Regions from separate parts of the Methylobacterium sp. UNC300MFChir4.1 genome, predicted to be linked through region 3. Evidence: riboswitches for the same ligand, from Rfam matches in the RefSeq annotation. Region 3 holds a riboswitch; each other region holds the start of a gene.

Region 1 (3,274 bases), on a different contig from region 3:
AGTAGGTCGCGCCCACGGTCATGAACCCATCGAACAGCGGCTGCTCGAAGCCCCCGTCGAAGCCGTAGCTCTCCTCCGGCCGCAGGTTTGGGTTCCCGAAGAAGCGGAAGCCCGGGTAGTCCTGATAGAGTTGGCTCAGGGTCGGCGGCTTGAAGCCCGTGCCGACGCTGCCCTTCAGGCGGGTCCCGGTGCCGGGCACGATGTAGCTCGGCGCCACCCGGTAGGTGGTCGCGCCGCCGAACTGGTCGTTCGCGTCGTGGCGGATGTTGGCGACCAGCGCGGCTCCCGCGAAGGGCGTCGTCTGTAGCTCGGCGAAGCCGGCGGTGTTGCCGTTGGATCGGTCGATGCCGGTCGTTTCGAAGCGCTCATCCTCGCGCTGGGCCCCAAACAGCACGAGGTTGCCGGGTGAGACCTGCCAGTCGCCGCGGTAGTCGAACCGGGTTCGCTCGCCGAGGTAGGTGGTGGGCGTCGGCGGCGCGAGTGGATCCAGCGGGCCCGCGAACAGGCGGTCGAACTTCGAGTAGTTCGCCCCGAAGACGTTGTGGAAGCCCGGCACCGGCGTCCACTCGGCCTCGCCCCTCATGATCAGTTGCTGTTGGTCATTGAGGTTTCGGTACGGAAGCAGCACGTATGGGAAGCCGCCGTCAGCCTGGTCGAGATAAGCGCTGTCGGAGAAGCGCAGGACGTAGTTGAGCCGGAACTCGTCGGTGAGTTGCGCCCCGAGCTTGGTCGATACCGTCTTGATGTCGGTGAAGGCCGTCCGCAGCGGCACGCCGCGGGGCAGCAGTTCGAACGGGGTGACCTGAACGGCGGATTGCCGGATGTGGCCGACCGACACCGAGTAGTCGAAGATCCCCTCCGAGCCCGAGATGTTGCCGAACTGGTTGAAGGTTCCGAACGAGCCGCCCTCGACCGTCGCCGTTGCCCGAGCCGGTCCTTCGCCACGCTTGGTCACGACGGAGATGACGCCGCCGATGGCGTCGGCCCCGTAGAGGCCGCTCTGCGGCCCGCGCAGCACCTCGATCCGCGAAAGGTCGTAGGTCTGCAACTGGCTGAAATCGAAGGCGCGGTTTGGGGTCGAGGGGTCGTTGACGTCGATGCCGTCGATCTGGACCTTCACGTGGTTCGAGTTGGTGCCGCGGATGAAGACCGAGGTCTGACCGCCGGAGCCGCCGGTCTGCACGACGTTGAGGCCGGGCACCTGCTGCAGGGCATCCGGCACCGTCCGGCGCTGCTGCTCCTGAAGCAGGCGGTCGGTGAGCACGGTCACGCTCGATCCCGTGCTGGCAATCGGCGTCGGCACGCCGGTGGCTGAGACCGAGATCTCGGAAAGGGCGACTGCGGCCTGCGCGCCTCCCTGGGCATCGGCGAAGGGCGCGGCGACCTGCTGCGCGAGGGCGGGAATGGAGACGAGCAGCGCGGATGCCGCGCAGGACGGCGCCAGCGTGCGCCGGAGCGCGGAGGGGACGGAACAGGACACGGGGCGGCCTCGGGGGACGGCTGTGGCACGTCACCGCGAACGAGGCCTCGGCGGTCGCGTCCTCCAAGGAACCACGACGCCGCGACACCTCCCAGGACACCCCGCCCGGCAAGCTCCGCGTGTGACCACGGCTGACGGCAGGTCTCCTGGCTCGCGGGTCACCGCCCTCTCATCGTCTTCCCGGGCGAGGCCGCCCAGTGACGTCGTGATGAAGGACTCGCCGCTTACAGTTGCGGGGGCAGCCGCGGCATCGGCCGAGCCCTCACGGGCCTGACTTCACCGCGTTCCCTTTTGATCCCCGAGGGGAACCGTCTCGACCAAGCTAAGCTGCGGTGTGTCCATCCGTCAACGCACGGAAACACGTTGTTCAGATGTGTGGCGTCTGAGGCGTCGGTCGATGTCAAGACAGGTTGGATTTCCGCCAATCCGTCTCGAAGTCACACCCTCGCAAAGCGACGAACGGCTGCCGCGCTCGCACAGGAGAGGTTGGGCACGCTGAACACCTCAGCAATGGTCGTCCGATCTTCGGTCGAGGTGATTGCCTTGTAGGATGCGGTTCACGGTCAAGCTTGGGCAGTGTATGACGTTCTGCAGCGATCCTCATACCGCGGCCGATACATGATCAAGTTGGCGACCCTCGCCGTCGCCGCGATGGCGGCAAGCTTCCTCGGACCGCTCCAGACAGCAGCCGGGCAACTCACCTATTCGTGGCCCTCGAACGTCGGACCGCTGAACCCGCACCTCTACGCGCCCAACCAGATGTTCGCGCAGGCGAGCGTCTACGAGCCTTTGGTGAAGTACCGCGGAGATGGATCGGTCGAGCCCTGGCTAGCGACCTCGTGGACCATCTCCGAGGATGGGCGGACCTACGATTTCGCCCTGCGCCCCAGCGTCACCTTCAGCGATGGGACGCCCTTCGACGCGGCCGCGGTCAAGGCGAACTTCGACGCGATCCTGGCAAACCGCCAGCGGCACGCGTGGCTCGATCTCGTCCAGCAGATCGAGCGCACTGAAGTTGTCGGGCCTCTGGCGTTCCGCCTCGTCCTGAAGGCGCCGCACTACCCAACGCTACTCGAACTCTCCCTGCCGCGGCCCTTCCGGTTCCTGTCTCCGAGCGCCCTGGGCCCCGGCGGTACGACGGCCGTCGGCATCAGGGGGCCGGTCGGCACGGGGCCGTGGCGGCTCGTCGACACCCAGCTCGGTGTCTTTGACACGTTCGAGAGCAATCCGGGCTACTGGGGCCGGAGACCCATCTTCGACCGGCTCGTCGTAAAGGTCGTCCCCGATCCCAACACCCGCGTCATGGCCCTGCAGACGGGTGAGATCGACCTCGTCTACGGCGCGGCCGGGCAGATTCCTTCAGAAGCCTTCGTCCGGCTCCGGCAAATGGGTTCGAACTTCGCCGCAGCGGTCTCGCCGCCACTGGCGACCCGGGTACTGGCGATGAACTCCGCGCGCTTCCCGACCGATGATCGGGCGGTCCGCCTCGCCATCAACCATGCCGTCGACAAGGATACGCTGGTCCGGACGGTGCTCGACGGGATCGAGCCACGAGCCGATTTCCTATTCGCGCCGCGCGTGCCGTACGCCGACGTCGGGCTGAAGCCCTATGGCTTCGACCGGGGCGCGGCCTCCCGCATGCTCGACGCGGCCGGCTGGACGCTCGGGCGCGACGGCGTGCGTGCAAAGGACGGACGCCGCCTCGCCGTCGAGGTCGATTTCGTCGGGACCAACGCCCAGCAGCGCGCGATTGCCGAGGTTCTCCAGTCCGATCTTAGCCGCGTGGGCATCGAC
Region 2 (3,274 bases), on a different contig from region 3:
GTTCGCGTCATGGCGGATGTTGGCCACGAGCGCGGCGCCCGCAAAGGGCGTCGTCTGAAGCTCGGCGAAGCCGGCGGTGTTGCCGTTGGACCTGTCGATGCCGGTCGTCTCGAAGCGCTCGTCCTCGCGCTGGGCCCCGAACAGGACGAGGTTTCCGGGAGAGACCTGCCAGTCGCCTCGGTAGTCGAACCGGGTTCGCTCGCCGAGGTAGGTGGTGGGTGTCGGTGGCGCGAGGGGATCCAGCGGGCCGGCGAACAGGCGGTCGAACTTCGAGTAGTTCGCCCCGAAGACGTTGTGGAAGCCCGGTACCGGCGTCCACTCGGCCTCGCCCCTCATGATCAGCTGCTGCTGGTCGTTGAGGTTCCGGTACGGCAGCGGCACGTACGGAAAACCGCCGTCGGCTTGGTCGAGATAGGCGCTGTCGGAGAAGCGCAGGACGTAGTTGAGCCGGAACTCATCGGTGAGTTGCGCGCCCAGCTTGGTCGAGATCGTCTTGATGTCGGTGAAGGCGGTCCGCAGCGGTACGCCGCGGGGCAGCAGCTCGAACGGGGTGACCTGAACGGCCGATTGCCGGATGTGGCCGACCGAGACCGAGTAGTCGAAGATCCCCTCCGAGCCGGAGACGTTCCCGAACTGGTTGAAGGTGCCGAACGAGCCGCCCTCGACGGTCGCCGTTGCCCGAGCCGGCCCTTCGCCACGCTTGGTCACGACGGAGATGACGCCGCCGATGGCGTCGGCTCCGTAGAGGCCGCTTTGGGGCCCGCGCAGCACCTCGATCCGCGAAAGGTCGTAGGTCTGGAGCTGGCTGAAGTCGAAGGCTCGGTTCGGGGTCGAGGGGTCGTTGACGTCGATGCCGTCGATCTGGACCTTCACGTGGTTCGAGTTGGTGCCGCGGATGAAGACCGAGGTCTGGCCGCCGGCGCCGCCGGTCTGCACGACGTTGAGGCCCGGCACCTGCTGCAGGGCATCCGGCACCGTCCGGCGCTGCTGCTCCTGAAGCAGGCGGTCGGTGAGCACGGTGACACTCGATCCTGTGTTGGCGATCGGCGTCGGCACGCCCGTGGCCGAAACCGAGATCTCGGACAGGGAGACCGCAGCCTGCGCGCCTCCCTGGGCATCGGCGAACGGCGCGGCGACCTGCTGCGCGAGAGCGGGAGCGGAGACGAGCAGCGCGGATGCGGCGCAGGACAGCGCTAGGCTGCGCCGAAGCGCGGAGGGGACGGAACAGGACACGGGACGGCCTCGGGGGACGGCTGTGGCACGTCACCGCGAACGAGGCCTCGGCGGTCGCGTCCTCAAGGGAACCGCGGCGCCGCGACACCTCCCAGGACACCCCGCCCGGCAAGCTCCGCGTGTGACCACGGCTGACGGCAGGTCTCCTGGCTCGCGGGTCGGTGCCCTCCCACCGTCTTCCCAGGCGAGGCCGCCCAGTGACATCGGTGGCAGGAAGGCTCGCCGCTTACAGTTGCGGGGGCAGCCGCGGAATTGGGCTCGAAAGCCCTCACCGCATTCCCTTTCGATCCCTGAGGGGAACCGTCCAGGCGACTATCGGCAGGCCGTGAAACCTCGTCAATGCGCCTTGCAGGAAGAGCGGGCGCCTGTGACTTTGCAGCGACAGGGAAAGTCCCGGCGAGCTGTCGTCGATATTTCGAGATCTTGATACAAAGCGTTTATCTATTGGCAGATCTCGTAATATGAACCGTTTTGATTTTATATCGGTTATAATAAAACGCTAATAATTGACACAATTTAGCTCCGAATAGATCTTAAGTAATCTCGAACGCTCTCTGACGAAAATAGAGAGAAATAACCCTGATGATTATCAGAACAAAATTGAGATTGTCCAGATCGATTAATTTTGCCTTCCCGCATCAGCCTGATTCTCTCCTGCGATGAGATATTCAAGATACTGCAGACCATTCTCGGCGTCAGAGGCATTTGCTTGATCTCCTTTGAAATCGAGTAAGCCTCGTTCACCAGAGTATCACGCGCTCTTTTTGATATTCGACCATAATATGCTCGTACGATCCGATCGTCGGCATATAGATCTTTCGGATTATGCCGCTTCAAACAGGCTTTAATCCGTGCCAGAGCAAGATTCTTTCTGGAGGCCAGATTGAGCGTGAGATCGGCATCCGGATCAAACGTAACCGTGAGCGATCCCGCCTCTTCGGATAAGGACAACATCCCCGAACTCTGATGATCGCGAAGCCCCCTCAGCGTGCGATGGTGACAGGTTTGCGGGACGGATGGAAGGCAGTCGTACCAGGGGCGTCAACCAACCGTGAGCGCGATCAAAATAGCCAAGGGTAAATCAAGCATTCATCACTGCGGCATCCCTTCCGGAACGATGGTCTGGACGATGGAGCTGTCGAGCGCCTCGTAGGCATGCAGGCCGATCGAGGCATAGAGGTCCGCGCGAGTCTGCATGCGGTCGACCATGCCATGGGCGCCGTCGTCCCGCGCGAGCGCCGCATAGAGTTCGGCCTGGGCCTTGTTGGCAACTCGCAGGGAGCTGACCGGCCAGATGATCATCTTGTAGCCGAAGGATTCGAACTCGGAGGCCGTGAAGAATGGAGTGCAGCCGAACTCCGTCATGTTGGCGAGGAGCGGCACGCCGGGCATGGCCTGCGCGAAGGCCTTGAACATCTCCGGCGTATTCAACGCCTCGGGGAAGATCGCATCGGCCCCCGCCTCCACGTAGAGTTTCGCGCGCGCAACCGCGCCGTCGAGTCCCTCGCTCGCCGCCGCGTCGGTCCGGGCGATGACGTAGAGGTGGCGCCGCGCCCTCGCGGCGGCGGCGACCTTGGCGACCATGTCGTGCGCGTCCGCGAGCTTCTTGTCGTTGAGGTGGCCGCACTTCTTGGGAAGGATCTGGTCCTCCAGATGGACGGCTGCGGCGCCCGCCTCCTCGAAGGTGCGGACCATGTGCATCACGTTCAGCACCTCGCCGTAGCCGGTATCGCCATCGACGAGCAGCGGCAGGCCCGAGGCCCGGACGATCTGGCGGATGAAGAACGCCACCTCGTCGACGGTGATGATCCCGAGATCGGGCAGGCCCATGGACGCGGTCATGGCCGCGCCGGAGAGATAGAGGCCTTCGAACCCGGCCGCCTTGGCCTGAAGCGCGGCCTGCCCGTTATGAGCGCCCGGAAGTCGCGCGATACCGGGCTGGTCCAGCAGCCGGCGGAAGCGCAGGCCGGCATTTTCGGCGGGCAAATCGTCGGCCACGAGATAGGGCATCGGAAGATTCGCCTCAGGCGTGGAGGGGCAG
Region 3 (3,274 bases):
GCGAAGCCGAAGTTCGGCGTGCTCTGGGACGTCGACCCCACGTGGCAGGTCTATGGCAACGTCTCGGGCAGCGCCGAAGCGCCGACCTTCGACGCGAATTCCTTCGCAACCTTCGCAACCTCGAACCTGCGTGCTCAGACCGCGACCACCTACGAGATCGGTACGCGTGGGGCTCGGCCAGACCTCACCTGGGACATCTCGCTCTACCGCTCGGAGATCCGGAACGAACTGCAGTGCCTAACGACGTCAATCTTCAGCCCCTGCAGCATCGTGAACGCGGACCGCACCGTTCACCAGGGTGTCGAGGCCGGTCTCGGGGTGGCGTTCCTGAAGTCGCTCGTCACGGTTGAAGACCGTGTCTGGTTCAACGCCGCCTACACCTACAACGACTTCTTCTTCGTTCGCGACGCGCTGTATGGCAACAACCGCCTGCCCGGCGTGCCGACCCATTACCTGCGCGCCGAGGTGCTCTACCGGCACCCGAGCGGCTTCTACGCCGGGCCCAACGTGGAGTGGTCGCCGCAGGCCTACTTCGCCGACAACGCCAACAGCCTGACGGTGCCCGCCTACGCGCTCTTGAACCTCAGGATCGGCTTCGATCAGGGCTCGGCTTGGTCAGGCTACCTTGAGGCACGCAACCTCCTAGACAAGCGCTACATCTCAAGCGTGGCCATCGCCGGCGTGGCTAATGCAAGCTCCGAGATCTTCAACCCTGGCATAGGCCGGGCAATCTATGGCGGCCTGCGATACAGGTGGTGACGGTGGGGGATACCGCTCGCAGTCCGAGTTCGGGCTACGTCAGCCGCCTGAGCGAGGTCCGCCGGCGACTGACATCCATCAGGCGGACTCAGAAGGGCTGTGGCCAAGTCGCTACACAGGAGCGGACAAGCTGGAAGGCCGTCCGTCCTCCTGACCGATATTCGCCTTGTCCATTGACTTCGGGCACGGGAAGGTGCGGGTTGAATTGTCAAGGTTCTCACGGTTTCGTGACCGTGAGCTAAGAGGGAATTCGGTGAGGCCCGTGAGGGCGAGACCGAAGCTGCCCCCGCAACTGTGAGCGGCGAGCCGCTGCCTAGAACGACCACTGGTGCCTCGCACTGGGAAGGTCAGGCAGAGGTGATGACCCGTGAGCCAGGAGACCTGCCTTGGCGTGGTTTTCGTCTCGCGGGCGGGGTGTCCGGTGGGCTGCTGATCGACATGGGCCCTCTCGCCCCTCGTCGCGCACGCGCTCTCCATCGACACGCGGCCCCGGCAAGCGGTGGGGCTCGCCTGATGGTCTTCGAACTACCCTCGTTTCCCTCGCTGGGCCGATGCTTGGCGCGTACGCTGTGCCGAGGCACGGTCCTCGCTGCCGGCCTGTCGACCGGTGCGGCGCAGGCCCAAGAGGCCAGGGTCGCCCTCGACGCGCTCTCGGTCGAGGCGAGCGCGGGCGGTCCGATCCAGCCGGACCTCCTTGGCCGCTCGGTCGACGCGATCAGCCTGATCGGACCGACGCCGGGCTTCAGGTCCGACAGAGCCGTGAGCGCCACCAAGACGAATACCCGCCAGCTCGACGTTCCGCAGGTGGTGACGGTCATCCCGCGTGAACTCATCACCGACGTCAACGCCACCCGCGTCGACCGCGCCTTCGACTACGTGCCCGGCCTCACGCAGACGAACAACTTCGGCGGCCTCGGCACTTTCGCCTACGCCATCCGCGGCGTGACCACGGCCGAGATCTACCGCAATGGGCTCGCGGCCAACCGCGGCGGCCCGCCTCCGCTCATCGACACCCAGAACATCGAGCGCATCGAGGTGCTCAAGGGGGCCGGTGGCGCGCTGTTCGGGCGCAGCGACCCGGGCGGGCTCGTCAACATCATCACCAAGCAGCCCACCGCGACCCGCTTCGTCGAGATGGGTGGTCTTTGGGGTTCGTTCGAGCAGTTCCGGGGCACCATAGACTCCGGCGGCGCCCTCAACGACGAGGGGACGCTGCTCTACCGCTTCAATTTTGCCGGGGGCGCCCAGAACAGCTATCGCGATTTCGTCGGCGACGACCGGCTGTTCATCGCGCCCGTCCTCAGCTGGCAGATCACACCCGACACCAAGCTCACGGTCGAGTCTGCCATCACCCGCAACAACGTCGTTGTCGACCGGGGCGTTGTCGCCGTGAACAAGCAGCTCGGGTTCGTGCCGATCAGCCGCTTTCTCGGCGAGCCCGGGCAGGTGTCCCGTCAGTCGGACGAGGTGCTGCAGGTCCGCCTCGACCACCGCTTCGACGCGGACTGGCAGATGCGGCTCGCCGCCCAGTTCAACACCGGCACCCTCAACGGCGAGAGCGCCGAGGGGCGTGGTCTTCGAGCCGACAACCGCACAGTCATCCGCGACCGCAACTATCGCGACTACAGCTACGACTCGGCCATCGGTCAGGCCGAGCTTGTCGGTCGCTTCCGAACCGGCGACATCGGCCACACCCTGCTGCTCGGCTTCGACCGCGAGGATTTCGACAACCGACAGCTCTACCTGCGCTCGAACTTCAACACGTTCCCGTACGCGATCGACATCTACAACCCGCGCTACGGCCAGCCCCTGCCGCCGCTGACGCGCGCCTCCAATACCCTGGAGAGCGTGACCGACACCGGCTTCTACGCCCAGGACCTGATCGACCTCTCCCCACAGTGGAAGGCGCTGGCCGGCGTGCGCTTCGACCTGTTCGAGCGCTTCTACAAGCAGCGCGTCGGCGGAAACAGCGCCGAGCAGACGCGGGCGGCCGCCTCGCCGCGGGCGGGGCTCGTCTACCAGCCCATTCCCGAGCTCGCGCTCTACGCCAACGTCAGCACCAGCTTCCGGCCGAACATAGGCACGGACGCCGGGCTCGGCGCGCAGTCGCGGCCCTTCGAGCCGGAGACCGGCCTCGGGTACGAGGCAGGCGCCAAAGTCGAGCTCTACGGTGGCTCGCTCCTCCTGACGGCCGCGGCCTTCCGCATCGACCGTCAGAACGTGCTCACTGCCGACCCCAGCAACAGCGGCTTCCAGATCGCCGTGGGTGGTGTGCGCAGCCAGGGCTTCGAGTTCACCGCCGCAGGCCAGCTCACGCCGGAGCTGCGCGTGATCGGCGGCTACACCTTCACCGACGCTTTCATCACCAAGGACAACGTGCTCCCAGTGGGCGCACCGCTGCTCAATATCCCGGAGCACAGCGGCACCATGCTCGCCGTCTACGAGGTCCAGAGCGGCCCCTTGCGGGGCCTAGGCATCGGCGGTGGCGTGCGCGCGGCCGGCGAGCGCGCCGGGG

What was found. A riboswitch is a leader RNA that binds a small molecule or an ion and turns the genes downstream of it on or off. The one in region 3 is predicted to bind cobalamin.
Region 1: another riboswitch for cobalamin. It lies ahead of BMY19_RS22570 (TonB-dependent receptor plug domain-containing protein); the one in region 3 lies ahead of BMY19_RS26885 (TonB-dependent siderophore receptor).
Region 2: another riboswitch for cobalamin. It lies ahead of BMY19_RS00050 (TonB-dependent receptor plug domain-containing protein); the one in region 3 lies ahead of BMY19_RS26885 (TonB-dependent siderophore receptor).

Annotation. Positions count from the first base shown of each region.
Region 1 is NZ_FOCS01000019.1:105,979-109,252, forward strand. It holds gene BMY19_RS22570 (TonB-dependent receptor plug domain-containing protein) at 1-1,480, opposite strand, end outside; cobalamin riboswitch at 1,599-1,808, opposite strand; gene nikA (nickel ABC transporter substrate-binding protein) at 2,132-3,274, shown strand, end outside.
Region 2 is NZ_FOCS01000001.1:7,134-10,407, reverse strand. It holds gene BMY19_RS00050 (TonB-dependent receptor plug domain-containing protein) at 1-1,233, opposite strand, end outside; cobalamin riboswitch at 1,352-1,553, opposite strand; gene prpB (methylisocitrate lyase) at 2,326-3,243, opposite strand; gene prpC (bifunctional 2-methylcitrate synthase/citrate synthase) at 3,257-3,274, opposite strand, start outside.
Region 3 is NZ_FOCS01000031.1:38,820-42,093, forward strand. It holds gene BMY19_RS26880 (TonB-dependent receptor family protein) at 1-759, shown strand, start outside; cobalamin riboswitch at 954-1,163, shown strand; gene BMY19_RS26885 (TonB-dependent siderophore receptor) at 1,273-3,274, shown strand, end outside.